Regions from separate parts of the Marinobacter sp. NFXS11 genome, predicted to be linked through region 1. Evidence: riboswitches for the same ligand, from Rfam matches in the RefSeq annotation. Region 1 holds a riboswitch; the other holds the start of a gene.
What was found. Region 1 has a riboswitch for cobalamin ahead of J3362_RS13880 (TonB-dependent receptor plug domain-containing protein). Riboswitches for the same ligand answer to the same signal wherever they lie in the genome.
Positions count from the first base shown of each region.

Region 2: it holds a riboswitch for cobalamin, as region 1 does, so the genes downstream of both, J3362_RS11955 (ribonucleoside-diphosphate reductase subunit alpha) here and J3362_RS13880 (TonB-dependent receptor plug domain-containing protein) in region 1, are expected to answer to the same signal.

Region 1 is NZ_JAGDDV010000002.1:1,066,084-1,070,920, reverse strand. Features, by position in the region: gene J3362_RS13880 (TonB-dependent receptor plug domain-containing protein) at 1-1,565, opposite strand, end outside; cobalamin riboswitch at 1,701-1,923, opposite strand; gene J3362_RS13875 (putative nucleotidyltransferase substrate binding domain-containing protein) at 2,046-3,920, shown strand; gene J3362_RS13870 (3'-5' exonuclease) at 3,913-4,641, shown strand; gene msrB (peptide-methionine (R)-S-oxide reductase MsrB) at 4,692-4,837, opposite strand, start outside.
Region 2 is NZ_JAGDDV010000002.1:632,039-636,875, reverse strand. Features, by position in the region: gene fmdA (formamidase) at 17-1,249, shown strand; gene J3362_RS11960 (FmdB family zinc ribbon protein) at 1,255-1,608, shown strand; cobalamin riboswitch at 1,764-1,942, shown strand; gene J3362_RS11955 (ribonucleoside-diphosphate reductase subunit alpha) at 2,072-4,837, shown strand.

The DNA of each region.
Region 1 (4,837 bases):
AACAGACGATCAACATCCAAACGCACATTCTTTTCCGCACGGCGTGGTAAACGTGCGCCGGTATCGCGGTTCTCGGTATCCGCGTAGGTTACCGCTGCCGCCAGACTCCAGTCAGCAGTCTCAATACCGGACGAAACCTCAACGCCACGGATTCTGGCCGTTTCGACATTTTCCATGGTGCCCTCAAACGTCGCCGGGTCAGAAACATAGGTAATCAGGTCCTTCACATCGTTCTGATAGAGAGCAACATCCCAGTACCATTGGTCATATCGGCCGGAGAAACCGGCCTCGACCATCTGCCCCTCTTCTGCGTCGAGGTCCGGATTACCGGTGTAGAACGGCACCGTCAGGTAAAGATCATTAAAGGTTGGCGCGCGGAACGAGGTCGCATAGCTGAGGCGAAAACGATGGGCACGGTCCAGCTGGTGACCAAAGGCCACGCCGCCAGTCTCCTCTTTCCCGTAGGCCTCGTTGTCATCAACACGCAGACTGAGCGTCAGATCGGTAGCATCAAAGTTCAGACGACCCTGGCCAAAGACCGCACTGTTGGTCCTGCTGTCTTCCGTGAAATTGCTGGTGCCATCCACTTCGTCAATCATGACCTCCGTACCCAGAACCAGCTCATGAACACCGGCCGTCAGGGTGTTTTCCCAGCGCGCCGAGCGAGACAGTGTGTCGAAAGTACTTGGATTGGCTCCGAAGGTATCCTGTTCGTCGCGAGCTTCCGAGAACTGGATCCGTGTGCGCCAGTAGTCACTGGCAACAGCCTCCAGATGCAGGCCCATGGCACGGATCAAGAAATCGGTATCACCGCCTTCAAACTCGGTATTACCCTCAGACTGGAACACGGTCAGCCCTGCGCCGCCGCCCTGATCAAAACTGTGGCTCAGCTTCGCCAGGCCGCCGGTGTTCCGAAAGCCCTTGTCTTCACCGCCATCCCTCAGATTGGTGCCATCGGTGTCCGAATAGACGCCACTGGCCAGGAACGAGGAACGGCCCTCCCGGCCAGCCAATCCAGCGGTAACCTCGCGGGTTTCATGGGAGCCTCCTTTTAGCTCACCCCAACCCTGGCGTCCGGCTTCAGGTTCCAGAGTGAACGCCTGGATGACACCACCCACCGCATCGGCACCGTAGAGGGAGCTCTTCGCGCCCCGCACCAGTTCAACCCGTTCCATCAATTCCGGAGGCAAAAACTGCCAGGGTGGGATGCCCGCAGAGGCAGAGCGCAGTCGGATACCATCGAGAAGCAGCACTGTACCTGAGCTCCCCGCCCCACGCAGGAATACGCTGGTGGTCTTGCCGTAACTGCCGTCCGACACCACATTGATCCCCGGCTGCGCGCGCAACAGGTCGCGGAATTCCGACGGCTGTTGCCGATCAATATCCTCTTTCTCGATGACGGTAACCGAAGACAAACTCTCTCCAACGGTCTTCGGCCCGAGCGTCGCGGTAACCACGATTGGATCCAGGGCATCGGATTCTGGGGCAGACTGGGCCGAAACGGCCAGAGGCAGGGCGGCCATGGCAGCGCCGGCCAGTAAAACAGGGCTTTGAATTCTGAACATGAAACTTGCTCCGCACTCCGCGCGCACCCGCACGGGAATCTGGGTTTTGTTGCGGAACAGCGAATGAGGGCAGGCGGTAGACAGGTGTCAGGAGAGCGTAACCGGCATATCACCCACCCAGGTTGCCCACCGCAACATCGGGTGTTTTTCCAGGCCGGTCTCCGGGCTGGCAGGCGGAACCCTCGGTTCCCGGGCAATCACCTTCCCATGTCGTGGCGACACAGTGGCGCACAGATTGCCGTTGTCCTGCTTACCGTTGCGGGGGCAGCATCGGCTTTGCACTGGCATTACCAGGCTCACCGATTTCCCGTTTCACCCATCGCGCTTTGCGACGGACACCTGAAAAAAGTGAGGCAAGGCTAGCAACACCCGGGTAAGCGGTCAATGAAATCCATCAAAGGTCAACATGGCCGCAGGCCTCTGCCACTGCTATATTCCATGACTGACAATCACTTTTCCTTCGCCAAAACAGGGAGTTTTATGCAGGCCGAGCTGGTCGACATCCGCAATCACATGGCTCAATATCCGCCGTTTGACGAGATGGCCGAGGAACTGCTCGACAGAGTGGTTGGCGACATCGAAGTTGTGTACTTCAAGGCCGGGAGCCAGATCCTCGAACTGGGTGACCCGAGCAGCTGGCTGTATTACGTGCGCAGTGGCGCCGTCGAGATCTATCGGCGCACCGGGGAGCTGTACAACCGGATCAGCGAGGGCGAAGTCTTCGGCCAGTTTGGCCTGTTGATGAACCGGAAAGTGCGCTTCCCCGTCAAAGCCCTGGAAGACGTTCTGCTGTACAAGATCCCTTACGATACCTTCCAGTACCTCTGGGAAAATGACGACAACTTTGCCGATTTCGTTGAGATTGAAGACCGAAGCCGCCTACGATCCGCCGTTTCCCGCCGCGAAAAGTCCAACCAGTTGATGACATCGAAGGTTACCCGTTTGATTGCCCGGGAACCGGTGTCAGCGCCCCACACCGTTCGCCTGCAGGAAGCGGCGCGGATCATGACCGAAAACGGCGTCTCAGCACTGCTGCTGATGGATGAGGAAGGTGACAAGCCCTTGCTCAAGGGCATCATTACCGACCGGGACCTGCGCACCCGGGCCCTCAGCGAAGCCCTGGCCTCGGAAACCCCGATCAGCGAGATCATGTCGGAGGATCTGATCACCATCCGCTCGAACATGTTCATATTCGAGGCCATGCTCACCATGCTGCACAACAACGTGCACCATCTTCCGGTGATGGATCGGGATGAGGTTCGCGGCGTGATTGCGCTGTCTGACATCGTGAAGTACGAGAGCCAGAGCAGCCTCTACCTGGTCAGTAACATCTACCATCAGCAGGATGTAAAAGGCCTGAAGAAAATCAGCCTGGATGTTCGGGACAGCTTTGTTCGCATGGTGAACGAAGATGCCAATTCCCACATGATTGGCAGTGCCATGGCCGGTATCGGGCGCAGCTTTACACAGCGCCTGCTGGCACTGGGCGAAGAGAAACTCGGCCCCCCACCCGTGCCCTACTGCTTTATGGCGCTCGGCTCCATGGCGCGGGACGAGCAGCTGGTGGTCACGGATCAGGATAACGCCATGATCCTGGACGACAGCTTTGTGCCGGAAGAACATGACGAATACTTCCTGGAGCTGGCGAAATTCGTCAGCGATGGCCTTGCGGAGTGCGGCTATACCTACTGCACCGGCGACATCATGGCCACCAACCAGAAATGGCGGCAGCCACTGCGCGTCTGGAAGGACTACTTCACCGACTGGATTGATAATCCGAAAGCCGAGGCTCTGTTAAACAGCAACATCTTCTTTGATCTGGATGGCATCTACGGCGAGACCGACTTTGCCGAACAGCTCAAGACACTGGTGGCCGACAAAGCCAGCAACAGCCAGCGGTTCCTGGCAATGCTGGCGCGCAACGCCCTGAACCGCACGCCGCCGATCGGCTTTTTCCGGACTTTCGTGCTGGAAGAGGATGGCAAGCACCAGAAGACCTTCAACCTGAAACGTCGCGGAACAGCGCCCCTGTCGGATCTGATTCGGGTTCATGCCCTGGCCTGCGGCTCCCGTGCACAAAACTCGTTCGAGCGACTGAAAGCCATCGGCAACACCAAGCTCCTGCTGGACGACGATCTGGGCAACCTGAGGGATGCGCTTGAGTTTATCTCCATCGTTCGTATCCGGCACCAGGCCCTGGCAATCGAGGCTGACCGGCAGCCGGACAACAACGTACGGCCCGAAGACCTTTCACCGTTTGAGCGCAGCCATCTCAAGGATGCGTTCCAGGTAGTCAGCGGTGCCCAGAAGTTCCTGAAATTCCGGTATCACGCCGGGGTGGCCCGTAATGTCTAGTGAGGAGCAGGCCGAGAATTCTGTTACACGCCTGCCATGGCCCGAGCAATTCAAGGCCCTGGCGGAGCAGAGCAAGTCCCCGATTCTTAAAGCCTATTACGAGAGTGGGTGTGTGTCGCCGGAGACGCCCTTATCCGAGGTGCCCTTTGTCGCGCTCGATTTCGAGACCACCGGGTTGGACGCCAATCAACATTCGATTGTCAGTATCGGTCTGGTGCCGTTTACGCTCGACGGCATCCAGCTGGGCAAAGCCCGCCACTGGATCGTGCGGCCCAAGCTCCCGCTGCACCAGACCTCGATTACTATCCACGGCATTACCCACAGTGATATCGACCAGGCACCGGATATGACCGACATTCTGAAGGACCTGTTTGCCAGTCTGAACGGGCGTATCCCAGTGGTTCACTACCGCAACATCGAGAGATCGTTCTTCGACGCCGCTCTGCAATGGCGCCTGGGAGAAGGCATCCGGTTTCCGTTGATCGATACGATGGCCATAGAGGCCCACTTGCATCCGGACCGAAACCCGTCACGCTGGCAACAACTGCTGGGGAAGAAGCCCGTGTCGATTCGACTGGCTGACAGCCGGCTGCGTTATGGGCTGCCTCACTATGCCGCCCACAACGCCCTGATTGATGCGGTCGCCACTGCCGAACTCCTGCAGGCCCAGGTGTTGCATCATTTCAGCCGAGAGACCAGGGTGGCGGACCTTTGGTTGTAATGTGATTGTCGGATTACGCTTGGCTAATCCGACCAACTTGAATCATGAGGTTACTGGCCCGCAATGTCGGTTTCCGGTTTGACGTCATCAATCCACTCACCATAGCCGGCCTGTTCCATCTTCTCCAGCGGGATAAAGTCCATCGCCGCGGAGTTCATGCAGTAGCGCAGCCCTGTTGGCGCAGGGCCATCGTTGA
Region 2 (4,837 bases), 430 kb from region 1:
CCAAGGAGCGCCCGTTATGGCTGAAACCATTATCAAGATCGATCTGAACAAGTCGGCCTATGAGAACGACAAAATTCACAACCGCTGGCACCCGGATATTCCGCTGGTGGCCACCGTCAAGCCGGGCGACGATTTCATCGTTGAGTGCTATGACTGGACCGGCGGCCAGATCAAGAACGACGACAGCGCCGACGACGTGCGCGATGTTGATCTCAGCCAGGTTCACTTCCTGTCGGGACCGATCGGGGTCGAGGGCGCGGAGCCGGGCGACCTGCTGGAAGTCGACATCCTCGACATCGGCACCTTCGAAGAGAGCCAGTGGGGCTTTAACGGGTTCTTCTCCAAGCAGAACGGCGGTGGCTTCCTGACCGAACACTTCCCGGAGGCCCAGAAATCCATCTGGGACTTCAACGGCATGTTCACCAAATCCCGCCACATTCCCAACGTGGAATTTGCCGGCCTGATTCACCCGGGCCTGATTGGCTGCCTGCCCTCCAAAGAATTGCTGGACACCTGGAACAAGCGTGAGGCCGGACTGGTCGCGACCGATCCGGAGCGTGTGCCGGAACTGGCAACACTGCCCAACGGTGAGACCGCCCATATGGGCCAGATGACCGGTGACGCGGCCAAGGCTGCCGGCGCCGAGGCCGCGCGTACCGTGCCGCCACGGGAACATGGCGGTAACTGTGACATCAAGGATCTGTCCCGTGGCTCCAAGGTGTATTTCCCGGTGTACGTGGACGGGGCCGGCCTCTCCGTAGGCGACCTTCACTTCAGCCAGGGCGACGGCGAAATCACGTTCTGTGGCGCCATCGAAATGGCCGGCTGGATTCACCTGCGGGTGAACCTGATCAAGGACGGCGTGAAGAAGTACGGCATCAAGAATCCGGTGTTCAAGCCCAGCCCGATCAAGCCCCGTTACGATGACTATGTAATCTTCGAAGGCATCTCCGTAGACGAAGACGGCGGCCAGCATTACCTGGACGTGCACGTGGCTTATCGTCAGGCGTGTCTGAACGCCATCGAATACATGACCAAGTTCGGTTATACCAAGGCCCAGGCCTACGCGATTCTGGGCTGTGCGCCGGTGGAAGGCCACATTAGCGGCGTGGTGGATATCCCGAACGCCTGCGCCACGCTCTGGTTGCCGACGGGCATCTTCGACTTCGACATTAACCCGTCCGCTGAGGGTCCGCAGAAGAAAGTCAGCGGGGGCATGGACGTACCGCTGTCGAAAGATAAGGAGTAATCGCCATGCCCGTGTATGACTACAAGTGCCGTGAACATGGCCTCTTTCACACACTGGCCACCATGGAGGATGCGGCCAAGCCGGCGCAATGCCCCACCTGCAAGGCCATGTCGCCGCGGGTGATCGTGTTGCCATCCCACATTGCCGCCATGGACCCGGCCAAAAGGGCGGCCGAGGACCGGAACGAGCGGTCCCGGCATGAGCCGGTGTTTTCCACCGCAGACCGAAGGGCGAATGATAAGGAGCACAGTCGCGCCTGCGGCTGTGGCTCCCCGAAACCCGGAAAGTCCATGCTGTTCTACACCGCTGACGGGAAGAAGATGTTTCCTTCCATGCGGCCCTGGATGATCAGCCACTGATTGGCTGAGTTGAAACTGTCACGTGTTTGGCCCCCTCTCCGGGGCCTTTTTTATTGCTTCAGGTTGTCCCTTCCGAATATCGTGTATATAGTGTTTCTATCCTTGGTCAAATACCAGATGTAGTGATCAGTGCGTAACCAACTCGGTCAACGTGTGATCATCTCAGCCATTCTGGTATCGGGAATCCGGTGAGACTCCGGAACTGACGCGCAGCGGTATTGGGGAACAAGCGTGGCATCAAGACACTGGTGAAAGCCGGGAAGTCGCCACACGAGGCCGAATCGAACGATTCATGCCCCTGAGTCCGAAGACCTGCCAGGGATGAAGGAGCCTTACGGCTCCCAACTGCACCTTCGCGACCCAGGGTGAGCAGACCGGTTATGCCCAGCCATTCCCATGGCGAGGTGTGCCCCTGCGTACGCGATGGTGAAAGGAACTCAACGCGTATTCAGGAGAACACTGCATGTCTGCCTCAGCCCTGGCCGAACCCCGGCCAACCTCGCACACGGACACCGAATCCCTTCAGGTCATCAAGCGCAACGGCACACTTGTCGGCTTTGACCCATCCAAGATCAGCATCGCCGTAACCAAAGCGTTCCTCGCTGTTGAGGGCGACACCGCCGCCGGTTCCGCCCGTATCAATGACGCGGTACACCGGGTGACCGACCAGGTTATCCAGGCGATTGGCCGTCGCCTGAAGGCCGGTGGCAAGGTGCATATCGAAGACATCCAGGATCAGGTGGAACTGGCCCTGATGCGGGCCGAAGAACAGAAGGTGGCCCGCGCCTACGTCCTGTATCGGGAAGAGCATGCCCGCGAGCGCGCCCGCCATGCGCCGGTTGAGGCGCACCCCCATCTGACGGTGAAAAAGACCAGTGGCGAGATTGCTCCGCTGGATCTGGGCCTGATGAAACTGCAGGTGGAACAGGCCGCCACAGGGCTGGAGGGCATTGAAGGTGATTCCCTGGTGGACGATGCCCTGACCAACCTGTACGACGGCATCGCCGAGGAAGACGTGCTGTCGGCCTTGATCATGACAGCCCGCAGCCGGATTGAGCGGGAGCCGGACTACAGCGCGGTCACTGCACGCCTGCTCCTGGAGCAACTTCGCCTGGAGAATGCCGCCGCCCTGGGCCTGCCCATCAGTCTGCCATTGGCTGAGATTTATCCACAGGCCCTGAGTGCCTTTATCGATGCGGGAATCCGTTACGAATTGTTGGATGAAGCTCTGGCCACCTTTGATCTGGAGCGCCTGGGTGCCGCCCTTCGGCCGGAGCGGGATCTGCAGTTTGGCTTCCTGGGCCTGCAAACCCTGTACGACCGTTATTTCCTGCACTGGAACAAGGCCCGCCTGGAATTGCCTCAGGTATTTTTCATGCGGGTTGCCATGGGCCTGGCCCTGCGCGAAGACGACCCGAATGCCCGGGCCATCGAGTTCTACAACCTGTTGTCTTCGTTCGACTACATGGCGTCCACACCCACGCTGTTCAACAGCGGTACCCGCCATTCTCAGCTGTCGTCCTGTTACCTGACGACGGTTGGCGACGATCTTGAAGACATCTACGGCGCCATCCGAGATAACGCCATGCTGTCCAAATGGGCTGGCGGTCTGGGTAATGACTGGACTCCAGTTCGGGCGCTGGGCTCCCACATCAAGGGCACCAACGGCCAGAGCCAGGGTGTGGTGCCCTTCCTGAAAGTAGTCAACGACACCGCCGTAGCGGTCAACCAGGGCGGCAAGCGCAAGGGTGCGGTGTGTGCCTACCTGGAAAGCTGGCACCTGGACATCGAGGAGTTCCTGGAGCTGCGCAAGAATACCGGCGACGAACGCCGCCGAACCCACGACATGAATACGGCCAACTGGGTGCCGGACCTGCTGATCGAGCGCATGCGCGAAGACCGGGACTGGACCCTGTTCTCCCCCAGCGATGCGCCGGATCTGCACGACCTGTACGGCAACGCCTTCCGTGAACGCTACGAGCATTACGAAGCCCTCGCAGAGCAGGGCAAAATCAAGCTGTTCAAGAAAATCCCGGCCAAGCAGCTCTGGCGCAAGATGCTCACCGTGCTGTTCGAAACCGGCCACCCCTGGATCACGTTCAAGGACCCGTGCAATCTGCGCTCTCCCCAGCAGCACCGGGGCGTGGTGCACAGCTCTAACCTGTGCACGGAAATCACCCTGAACACCAGCGCCGACGAGATTGCCGTGTGCAACCTTGGTTCCGTGAACCTGGCGGCTCATATCGCCAACGGCGAGCTGGACGTGCAGCGCCTGGAACAAACGGTGAACACCGCCGTGCGCATGCTCGATAACGTTATCGACATCAACTACTACGCCGTACCTCAGGCCCGGAATTCCAACCTCAAGCATCGCCCGGTCGGTCTTGGCCTCATGGGTTTCCAGGACGCGCTCTATCAATTGGGCCTGCCGTATTCCAGCCCGGAAGCGGTTGAGTTTGCCGACGTTGCCATGGAGCAACTCAGCTACTTCGCCATCCGCGCCTCGGCTTCGCTGGCGGGTGAGCGAGGCGCCTATGAGAGCTTTGAGTGCTCACTCTGGCAGCAGGGCATCCTGCCGATCGACTCCATTAACCTGCTCAAGGAAAACCGCCGGGAAGGGGACCTGTCCGTGAATACCAACGCCCGGCTGGACTGGTCTCCCGTACGCGAACTGATCGCAAAAAACGGCATGCGCAACAGCAACGTGATGGCGATTGCCCCGACTGCGACGATTTCCAACATCGTGGGTGTGTCCCAGTCCATCGAGCCGGCGTACCAGAACCTGTTCGTGAAATCGAACCTCTCCGGCGAGTTCACCGTGGTGAATCCCTCTCTGGTCCGAGACCTCAAGGCCGAAGGACTGTGGGACAACGTGATGGTGAACGACCTCAAATACTTCGACGGCAGCGTTCAGCAAATCGACCGCATCCCCAACGAACTGAAAGCGCGATACGCCACTGCCTTTGAGATCGACGCAAGGTGGCTGGTGGAAGCCGCGGCCCGGCGCCAGAAATGGCTGGACCAGGCCCAGAGTTTGAACCTCTACATGGCCGAGCCCAGCGGCAAGAAGCTGGATGCCCTCTACCAGCTGGCCTGGGAACGTGGGCTGAAAACCACCTATTACCTGCGCTCCCTGGGTGCCACCGGCGCTGAAAAAACCGCTCCGGTTGCCGCACCCCAGCCCCAGGTGTGCAGCATCGACGATCCGGACTGCGAAGCCTGTCAGTAA